3 regions of the Pseudoalteromonas thalassia genome follow, and region 3 is predicted to be linked to each of the others. Evidence: predicted binding sites of a transcription regulator. Region 3 holds the regulator's gene; each other region holds the start of a gene.
What was found. The regulator sigma-54, encoded in region 3, starts transcription at its own class of promoters, with help from an activator protein. The targets are predictions, from matches to a motif close to GTTGGCACGNNNNTNGNNT.
Positions count from the first base shown of each region.

Region 1: a site for sigma-54 is predicted at 1,145-1,163, ahead of AAEU31_RS00640 (FlgO family outer membrane protein). Genes of this name have one in related genera too.
Region 2: a site for sigma-54 is predicted at 1,891-1,909, ahead of AAEU31_RS16835 (BON domain-containing protein). Genes of this name have one in related genera too.

Region 1 is NZ_JBMMUE010000001.1:131,571-134,852, forward strand. It holds gene AAEU31_RS00630 (SPOR domain-containing protein) at 1-341, shown strand, start outside; gene AAEU31_RS00635 (SPOR domain-containing protein) at 480-815, shown strand; gene AAEU31_RS00640 (FlgO family outer membrane protein) at 1,196-1,789, shown strand; gene AAEU31_RS00645 (FlgO family outer membrane protein) at 1,804-2,478, shown strand; gene AAEU31_RS00650 (FlgO family outer membrane protein) at 2,482-3,135, shown strand.
Region 2 is NZ_JBMMUE010000016.1:49,127-52,408, reverse strand. It holds gene AAEU31_RS16845 (VOC family protein) at 1-406, shown strand, start outside; gene AAEU31_RS16840 (LiaF domain-containing protein) at 958-1,614, opposite strand; gene AAEU31_RS16835 (BON domain-containing protein) at 1,944-2,513, shown strand; gene AAEU31_RS16830 (YqaE/Pmp3 family membrane protein) at 2,571-2,729, shown strand; gene AAEU31_RS16825 (hypothetical protein) at 2,984-3,193, shown strand; gene AAEU31_RS16820 (methyl-accepting chemotaxis protein) at 3,178-3,282, opposite strand, start outside.
Region 3 is NZ_JBMMUE010000012.1:42,452-45,733, reverse strand. It holds gene lptA (lipopolysaccharide transport periplasmic protein LptA) at 1-513, shown strand, start outside; gene lptC (LPS export ABC transporter periplasmic protein LptC) at 1-2, shown strand, start outside; gene lptB (LPS export ABC transporter ATP-binding protein) at 510-1,235, shown strand; gene AAEU31_RS14400 (RNA polymerase factor sigma-54) at 1,353-2,849, shown strand; gene hpf (ribosome hibernation promoting factor) at 2,876-3,163, shown strand; gene ptsN (PTS IIA-like nitrogen regulatory protein PtsN) at 3,167-3,282, shown strand, end outside.

The DNA.
Region 1 (3,282 bases), on a different contig from region 3:
ACGCAGCGCTTGAAACAGTTCCTGCTGGTTCATTGAATAGCACGTTAATTGAGCAACCGTTTAAACATGAATATGCTTTTGCTGTGCAGCTTGCATCGGTTCAATCAAAGCCATTACTCGCTTATTCTGTTAAAAAAATGACCAAGCATGCCCCCAATATTTTTCAAGGTGAGCCTATTTTAAATATTGAAACCGCTACTGTTGAGCAACACACGTTTTATCGTCTTAAATATGGTGGTTACAAGTATTTTAAAAACGCGCAAGCAGACTGCGAAGCCATAAAACGTCAAGGGATCGATTGCTTTGTAAGCAAGTACACGGATAATCGCGTTTACTTTTAATGTAATTCTTTTTAACTGGGTTGGCATTTTGTTTGCTAGAATTTATGCCTATTTTTTAGAGTTGACGTTTACATGATTTTTTTTACTCTTCTTAGGCATTTGTTCATTATCTTAAGTTTATTAACTTTGTCAGCGTGTATGATGACGCAAGAGCAAGATGAGCCTGTTTACACTAAGCAGAAAGTGCAACCTGAGCTCGCTACTGACAATAATCAAGCTGCAGGTGTGCAGCTGGGGCTATATTTGTCAGTGAATAAAGTGAGTCATCAAGTATTGAAGCTAAAACATGATTATCCTAATGCTTTACAAGGGCTTAGTTTTCGCTTTAAACAGCGTGATCAAAAGGGAGTCACTTTGTATGCGCTGCGTGCAGGACCTTTTAAAAACTACAGCCAGGCCAGCGCTTTTTGTGAGATTGCTAAAAAAATGGGTCAGTCATGTGTAACTGCAACATTTGTTGGCGAGATGCTTTAACTATTGCTTTTTGTATTAAATAATAATCGCAGCTACTTTGCTCTGCAAATTAACAGCCTCACATACTCGGCCTGAGTAGCGATTATAAACAGCAAGCAGACTTATCATTAAAAGGCTTATTCGCTTAGATAAATACCAACCCGAAATACAGAAACCACCCATGAGGATAAGCCTGAAGCTAGCTGCGTTAAAAATTACTTATTTACGATTGTATGGATGCAGAGGGTAGGGCGATGCAAGAGCAACTGCCAGGAATAGCTAAATAACCAAATTGGTATCAGAGTTTCTCGTTTCTAGACGATCAAGGTAAATCTCGCCAATAATAATAGTTAGGCATAATTATTGCTTTGTATTTGTCATGTTGAAAGAGGATGGCAAATATGCGTCTGTTAGTTTATTTCGTTTTTTTAGTGTTAGTGGGTTGTAGCTTAACCGAAGAGCAACAAAAAACGCCCCCTAGAGAAACGCCAAAATCACCGATGGCTCCTTATACAGTGCATCAATATGTTACTGATTTAAGTAGTCAGTTAAGTCGTATTCAAGGCCCTTACAAAGGTAATGCGCGCATTGCTGTTACGAGCTTTTACATGGCAGATGGCCTGGGGACTAAGTTGGCGCAAGATCAAGGCAGTGGCTTGAGTCAGCAAATTCAAGAGAGCTTACTTACGCAATTTACCCAGCTAGGCTTTCATACTATCGAATATCGACTAGAAAATACTTTAAATTTGCAGCCAACGGCCGATAGTGTACTTAGTCGCGATATAAAAACCTTACGCCAACGTCAGAATATTGACTTTGTTATTACCGGCACACTTACCCGGCAACAACATGCCTATATAGTGAATGCTCGACTCGTCAATACAAAAGATCAGCGTGTTGTATCTGCGGCAAGTACAGAGATCCCGATAAACGTTATGTGGGGAGCTGAAAAAGTACAGCAGCGTAATGGTCAGTTGTATCGAAGCGAATATTAAGAGGAATTCAATTAATGAAACGTTTAATTTTAAGTATGTGTTTGCCTATGGGATTTGGTTGCTCTTCGATGCTTGCTAGTGATACACCTGAACAGCACGATGAACCACAGCTAATGGCTCAACGAGAAGTGGCTGCACCGCATAGTAACGACAGCGTATTTCAAACTAATCAAGCCGTGTTAAACAACAGTAGTTTTACCGCAGCGCCAACTCGTAAAAATATCAATCATTATGTACGTGGCATCATGCAAGACTTAGTTGAAAACTTGCAATATGTGAACGATAAAACCCCCATTGCTGTTTCAAGCTTTGTGTATCTTGATGCTGACTACAACTCAACCACGTTACTAGGTAACCAGCTCGCTGAAAGTTTTATTCACGAACTGCATACCTTTGGTGTACCTGTTGTCGATTTCAAAACGACCGATTACATGCGTGTAACGCCTAGTGGTGATTATGTATTTAGCCGAGATTATTTAGAGCTTAACCAAGACCAAAACTTTAATTATGTGCTAGCCGGCACCCTAGTTAACCATCAAAGCGGGGTACTGGTGAATGCTCGTATCGTTGGTTTGGCAAGTAAAGCCGTGGTGGGATCTGCACAAGGGTTTATTCCGCAATCTGTGGTCGATGCCTTAGATAGCACCAATCGTAGCGATGGAATAATGCTAAAACAAGCAAGTGAGTAAGGTATGAAAGGTATTTTCTTAGCATTCATATTATTAGCGTTGTCAGGTTGCCAATTACTTGCTGAGCAAGGCGAGGCAAATCAAAGCACGGCTAACACCACATCATCACAAGCTGATTACGTTGCTATGTTGCAAGAGCTCGAGCAAAAAGAGTCGCAACAAACTAACGAAAATCACCGCTTATTTGTGCCTTATCAGCATCATAAAACGCTGGTTAATTATGTTGAGCAAATGGCACTAGAATTAGTTGATACCATGCAGCAAGAAAGTGAGTTAGGTATTGCAATAACGACGTTTGTCGATCTTGATACAAGCTTAAAAAGCAGCTCGCAACTTGGCAATCAAATCGCCGAGTCTATGATGTATCAACTACAAAAGTTTGGTTATGGGGTTGTTGATTTTAAAGCGATGGATGTGATTAACGTAACCGCCCGCGGTGATTTTGTTATGTCGCGTGACGTTGAAGAACTTGCAGAGCGCCGTATCGCTAGCCATGTGTTAGCAGGCACACTAATCTATCGAACCAATGGTGTAGAAGTAAATGCCCGAGTAGTGAATTTAAATTCCAAACTCGTTGTTGCTAGCGCGCAAAAAGTGATCCCGTACTTTGTACTCAAAAATGAGTCGATTCAATTCGCAACAGCCAAACTAAATTAGCAGCTTTTTAATACCAATCGGTAAAGTACCTTACCGATTGGTACAAATGCTTGATTCAAAAAGCCTTAGCCCGTTATAATTTTAGCTACAAGCTACAAGCTACAAGCTACAAGCTACAAGCTACAAGCTACAAGCTACAAGCTACAA
Region 2 (3,282 bases), on a different contig from region 3:
GCACGTAAACCTTGTTGTTAGTAATGTTGATGCCATGCTGCACTTTTATAAAGCTGCGTTCCCGCATTGGCGGGTGCGTAGCCAAGGTGATAGCACATGGTCAGGCAAACCGCGCAAATGGCTGCACTTTGGTGATGATTACCAATATCTTGCTCTGAGCGATAACGGTGAAGACGAAAACCGTGATTTAGCAGGGCACCAAGTGGGCCTTGCTCATTTTGCTTATGTGACAAACGATATTAATGCCGTAATTGAACGCTTGGTTGACGCTGGTTATGAAATAGATAAACAGGGTCCAGAAAACCCATATCGTAAAAATGTATATTTTATCGATCCCGCAGGTTTTGAAGTTGAGTTTGTAGAGTATTTCAGTGATATACCGAGTGAAAGGAATAATGACTTGTAGCTAGAGCTGTCAGCTTTTAGCTGTCAGCTTTCAGCTGTCAGTTTTGAGCCGAGCGGTGTTGTTTTAGGCCTTTACCAAAGGCCTGCCTAGTAAGAGGTACTTTAGTGCTGAAAGTATTTGCACAAAGAGAAGTGAATGAGAAGAGAATGAGGGAACCTCAAGATCATTTTTTACTTCCTCTAAAGCGCAGCGCCTCTTGTCCTCTTTGTGCGATTAAATGTCTTTGATGTGGGGGTGAAGTTTAGTGAGCTTTCAGCTGTCAGTTTGAAGCCGAGCGGTGTTGTTTGTAGGTCAGGTATTGATTGATGGAATAGCGTTGTATGTAAGACGCGTCAAGCAAGCGTGACGCCTACGGTGTAGGGGCCTTTTAATGCCGAACAGCTTTACTTTATTCACGGCTAAAGCTGTTCCCACGTTTGACGTAGGCGTGAAATTTATTTCGCGCGCATTCTTGTAGGTCGTGCTTTAGCGCGTCATTGATGAAACGTATGCAATATCTTGTCGCCATAAATGACGACCTACATTAACATAATCGCAACTCGCAACTTTTACTACATCTTATTCATCTCTTTCCAACTGGCTTTTAGACTGTTGGCAAAGCTGATGAACTTTTCTTTCATGGTACGTTTAACTGAAATCTCGACTGAGCCTAGCCATACATTACCTTCAATGGTAATGGTTGGGCCTTGGCCTTTATTTAAGGCGACTGATCTGTTCTCTACACTGCCAATAACGCTGAACAGCTTTGATACCACATTGACATGTTCTGGCACATAGATTTCGTCGTTACCTAAAATACAGTTCACGTAAATAGTGACATGTTGGTGCTGGAAAATCGCTTCGCTAAAATCTAGCTCAATTGAACCTAAGCAATTTGTAAGGTGAATTTCTTTTGGCACTACCCACTGGCCGCTGCGCTCATTTGAACCCAAAATGCTACGAAGCTGCAGACTTTCGTTATCGCTGCTGTGGCCATAATGAGGTTTAAATTGCGCATGCTTTTGCGATTTGTAGTCAATATCAGCTTTTAGCTCTAAGTCAGCAACAAGTTCAACGAGTACTTCGTTGCTGGTGGCTTCCATTGCTTGGTCTAAGCGGCGTTCAAATGCTTCAGCTGAAATAACAGCATGACTGTAGTTATAAATGAGTTGATCAATTACTTCTTCTCTTACTTGATCGATTGGGCGATCTTCAAGTTTAACGGCCATGTTAGTTCCCTGTTGTGATTATCAAAGTGATTTTTATGTTATTCGTAATAAAGCAAAGCTTAGGCCAAATTTTATTTTACTATAAATCAATATGTTGTGTTTTGTAGTGTCAACGTTACTTAGTTAAATTAACCACAGATTAATAAAATCAGCAACTAAATGGTTATTTTTGCAACATAGTGAACTTCTTACCGAGCAGCCTGTAAATCTTTACCGAATTGAATATAAATAGTCGCTGAATTAAGGTTTAAGGTGTTGAAATTAAACAAATAAATAGTTGGCATCATAGTCGCATTAGTAAAAGTGTCTTAAATCAAAAGGAGAAGATTATGAACACTTTTAACAAATCTATGATTGCCGCTTTAGTAATTGGTGCAACAACAAGTATGTCAGCTCAGGCAAGCAGTTGGGAAAATGAAAGTAAAGATGCTTGGATTGATGGTAAGGCAGAAACTGTGCTTCTTATGAACACAAACCTTAACAACTTTGACATCAACACTGATGTAAGGAATGGCAAGGTTGTACTTACAGGTAAAGTTGATAGTGAATTAGATAAAGAGCTTGCTGAAGAGCTTGTTCTTAGCCTAGATGGCGTTAGCTCTGTTGATAACAAACTAACGGTTGTTAAAAACATGAAGGCTAAGAAAATGAAAGCAGATAAAGCTGATTCAACTGAAAGCGATTTAACAGATGCGAAAATCAGTACTGTAATCACAACACGTTATTTATTTAACTCAGAAGTAGGTGGTACAGACATAGATGTTGATACCGATAACGGTGTAGTAACACTTAAAGGTACCGTTGAGTCTGATGCTGAAAAGCAATTAGCAATCAGTATCGCTGAAAACGCTGAAGACGTTCGCAAAGTAATCGATGAATTAACGATTGTTGCTGAATAACAGCAAGCCTAAATTAGCCCAGCTTTGGCTGGGCTAATAGATTTCAAGGAGTGAGTCATGGATTTAATACGTATTATTTTATCGGTTTTAATTCCACCTCTTGGCGTATTTTTACAGGTAGGTTTAGGTGCGCAGTTCTGGATTAATATTCTTTTAACCTTATTAGGGTACATTCCAGGTTTGATTCATGCTGTGTATATCATCGCTAAGCGATAATTACCTCATTAATCAGCAAGGATGAGTCAGGGAACACAGCAAGGAGCAGCTGTAGGAGTAAAGGACGATAAACCGCAAGGAGTTTACAGTATGGACAATGTAGCACAGCAAAAAGGACAGCAAGGAAGTAACAAAGCGTTATGGAGTAGCGCACAATGGCAACGCTTTATGGATAAAGTGAACGGAGATGACAGCAAGGGATAAGTTCAGGCTTGGAGCCAAACAGGATGAAGCTAGCGTAAGGAGGTGACTATATGGAACAAGTACAAACGCAACCAACACAAGGATTGACCGACAAAGGAGTTGCTTTATGGAATAAGCAACAGTGGCATGAATTTATGGAACACGCGAAAGCGGTTGCGCCACGATTAACAGGGAAGGCTGACGATAAAAACCCGATGTCATCTTCAGGTGACATCGGGTTTTTAATAACTTCGGCAATTTATCTTTATAACTTAAACTGATTTACTGTCTTATTTAAAGACGCTGCCAATTCATTTAAATCACGTGCTTCATCTGCCAATTCATGAGCATGATCCGCAGTGCTATTAAC
Region 3 (3,282 bases):
AAACTGAAGAAATTACTCCTGATCCCAAGCTTATTGATTGCCTTTTCAGGCGTAGCTGCCGAGCAGACAGGCGCACAAATTAGCATAAGCTCAGATCGTCAAACTGGTAAGCTAAAAGATGGCGTTGGTATATTTGAAGGCAATGTCGAAATTATACATGGTAACCGCCGGATCACAGCCGAACGCCTTGAAGCCCATGGTGGTGATACAGAAGGTACTGTTGAGTTAATTATCGCCACAGGTAAGCCTGCTTATTTTGAAGAAAAGCAAGCAGATGGCACGGTAATGAGCGCCAGTGCAGAAGAAGTTCGCTACGACGTAGCCAAGCGCTTCTTAACTTTAAATGGCGAAGCCGAAGTGACTCAAGCAGGCCAAAAAGTAACAGCGAAAAGCATTACTTATGATATGGCACAACAACTAATTAGCGCAGAAAAAGACGAAAACTCAACAGACCGTGTACACACAATCTTAGTGCCTGTTGACAACAAACAAGACGATAAAGGCCAACCATGAGCACATTAAAAGCAGAGCTTTTAGCAAAAAGTTATAAAGGCCGCCAAGTTGTCAAAAATGTGGGTCTTGAGGTTGAAGCGGGCAGTATCGTTGGTTTGCTTGGCCCAAATGGCGCAGGCAAAACCACCACTTTCTATATGATTGTTGGCTTAGTACCTAGCGATAAAGGCAAGATCAGCATTGATGATAATGATATTACACTTTTGCCAATGCATAGCCGAGCACGTTTAGGGATTGGTTACCTACCACAAGAGTCATCTATTTTTAGAAAGTTAACGGTTTATCAAAACCTAATGGCTATTTTAGAAACGCGTAAAGATTTAAATAAACAAGGCCGAGAAGAAACACTCAACAACTTACTTGATGAATTTAGTATTCAGCATATTCGTGATAGTCAAGGTATGGCCTTATCTGGGGGCGAGCGTCGTCGCGTAGAAATTGCTCGGGCATTAGCCGCAAACCCTAAATTTATCTTGTTAGATGAGCCTTTTGCTGGTGTTGATCCTATTTCAGTGTTAGATATAAAGAAAATTATTGAACACTTAAAAAATCGTGGTATTGGTGTATTAATCACTGACCATAATGTTAGAGAAACCCTTGATGTTTGTGAAAAAGCCTACATTGTTTCTCATGGGGAGCTAATTGCATCAGGAACACCTGAGCATGTTTTAGCTGACCAAACCGTACGCGATGTGTATCTAGGTGAGCAATTCAGGCTATAACCAATAAGCCACCATCTAGCGCATCTGCTAAACTAAATAACAATGACAATAAATCGATATAAATTTACCTGTGACTGCACAGGTGTCGATAACACATAAAAGGATTGTTAGGGATACATGAGGCAATCATTACAGCTGCGCATGGGCCAGCAACTTACAATGACTCCACAACTGCAACAAGCAATTCGCTTGCTGCAGCTTAGTACATTGGATCTCCAGCAAGAAATTCAAGAAGCACTTGATAGTAACCCTCTGCTTGAAGTGGAAGAAGCAGATTACAACGATGAAAACATTGGTAAGAACGAGCAAAAAGCTGAATCTGATGATACTCAGCTAAGTGCATCGGCCGAAGAAGCGCCGAGTGAGTACGAACAAGAAAGCAGCGATGCCCTTAACAAAGACACCGTTAGTGACGATTTAGCTATGGATGTGACATGGGATGAGTACATGAGTGCAGCCCCATCAACATCATCAGGTCCAATGCCAGAAGATGAGTCAATTTATCAAGGTGCATCGACTGAAACCCTCCATGAATACCTTATGTGGCAATTACAACTCACACCATTTAGCCCAACCGATGAAGCGATCGCTGTCGCCATCGTAGAGGCAATTGATGACTCAGGTATTTTAACTGTTAGCTGCGAAGACATAGTCGAAAGTTTTAATCAAAATAATGATGAAGAAGAAATCGAACTAGATGAAGTCGAAGCGGTCTTAAAGAGAATACAGTTGTTTGATCCAGTAGGGATTGGTGCCCGTAGCTTACAAGAGTGCTTATGTATCCAGCTTCGCCAATTCGATGCGAGTACGCCGTATTTAGCTGAAACTAAAATGGTTTTATCTGAGCATATTGAATTATTAGCAAGTCGCGACTATCGCACTTTGATGAAAAAGACTAAGCTTAAAGAAAGCGAACTAAAAGAAGTAATGACGCTGATCCACAGCTTAAACCCTAAGCCAGCAGACAGCATAGTTCGCGAAGAGTCTGAGTACGTTATACCCGATGTATCGGTTAAAAAAGTTAAAGGTCGTTGGGTCGTTGAACTAAACCCAGATTGTATGCCAAAAATTAGAGTGAATAGCCAATATGCAGCTATGTCACGCTCAGTAAAATCGAGCAGCGATAGCCAGTTTATTCGCTCTCATTTACAAGAAGCTAAATGGTTTATTAAAAGCTTAGAGAGCCGTAACGATACACTTTTAAAAGTGACCAATTGTATCGTACAGCAACAACAAGCATTTTTTGAACATGGCCCAGAAGCCATGAAACCAATGGTGCTGAACGATGTCGCAGAAATGGTCGAAATGCATGAATCGACAATTTCACGTGTTACAACACAAAAATACATGCACACCCCTCGCGGGATTTTTGAGTTGAAATATTTCTTCTCAAGCCATGTCAGCACAGAAAACGGTGGTGAGTGTTCATCAACAGCAATTCGCGCTTTGATCAAAAAGCTTATCGCTGCAGAAAACTCAGCTAAACCATTGAGTGATAGTAAAATTGCAGATATATTGGCTGAGCAAGGAATTAAAGTAGCTAGACGCACAATTGCAAAATATCGAGAGTCTCTAGCGATACCTCCGTCTAATCAGCGTAAGAGTTTGATTTAGACGTTTTACATAGAAGGAAAATGCTTATGCAACTAAATTTAACTGGTCGTCATGTAGAAATCACTGATTCATTAAGAGACTATGTAAACAGCAAGTTTGCAAAACTAGAAAGGCATTTTGACCACATTAATAATGTACATGTCATTCTAGATGTAGAAAAATTAAGCCAAAAAGCAGAAGCAACTTTACATGTAAATGGAGGCGAGCTCTTTGCCTCAACTGCACACCAAGATATGTATGCAGCCATTGACTCGCTAATCGATAAACTAGATCGTCAAGTCATTAAACACAAAGAGAAATTAGCTCGACACTAAATTATGAAACTTAGTTCACTTACTAACCAGGACTGCAGCAAAGCTGCGGTCCTTTTTAATAGCAAAAAAAGAATCCTTGAATATATCAGCGAGCTGGCTCACCAGCAGCTTCCTCATTT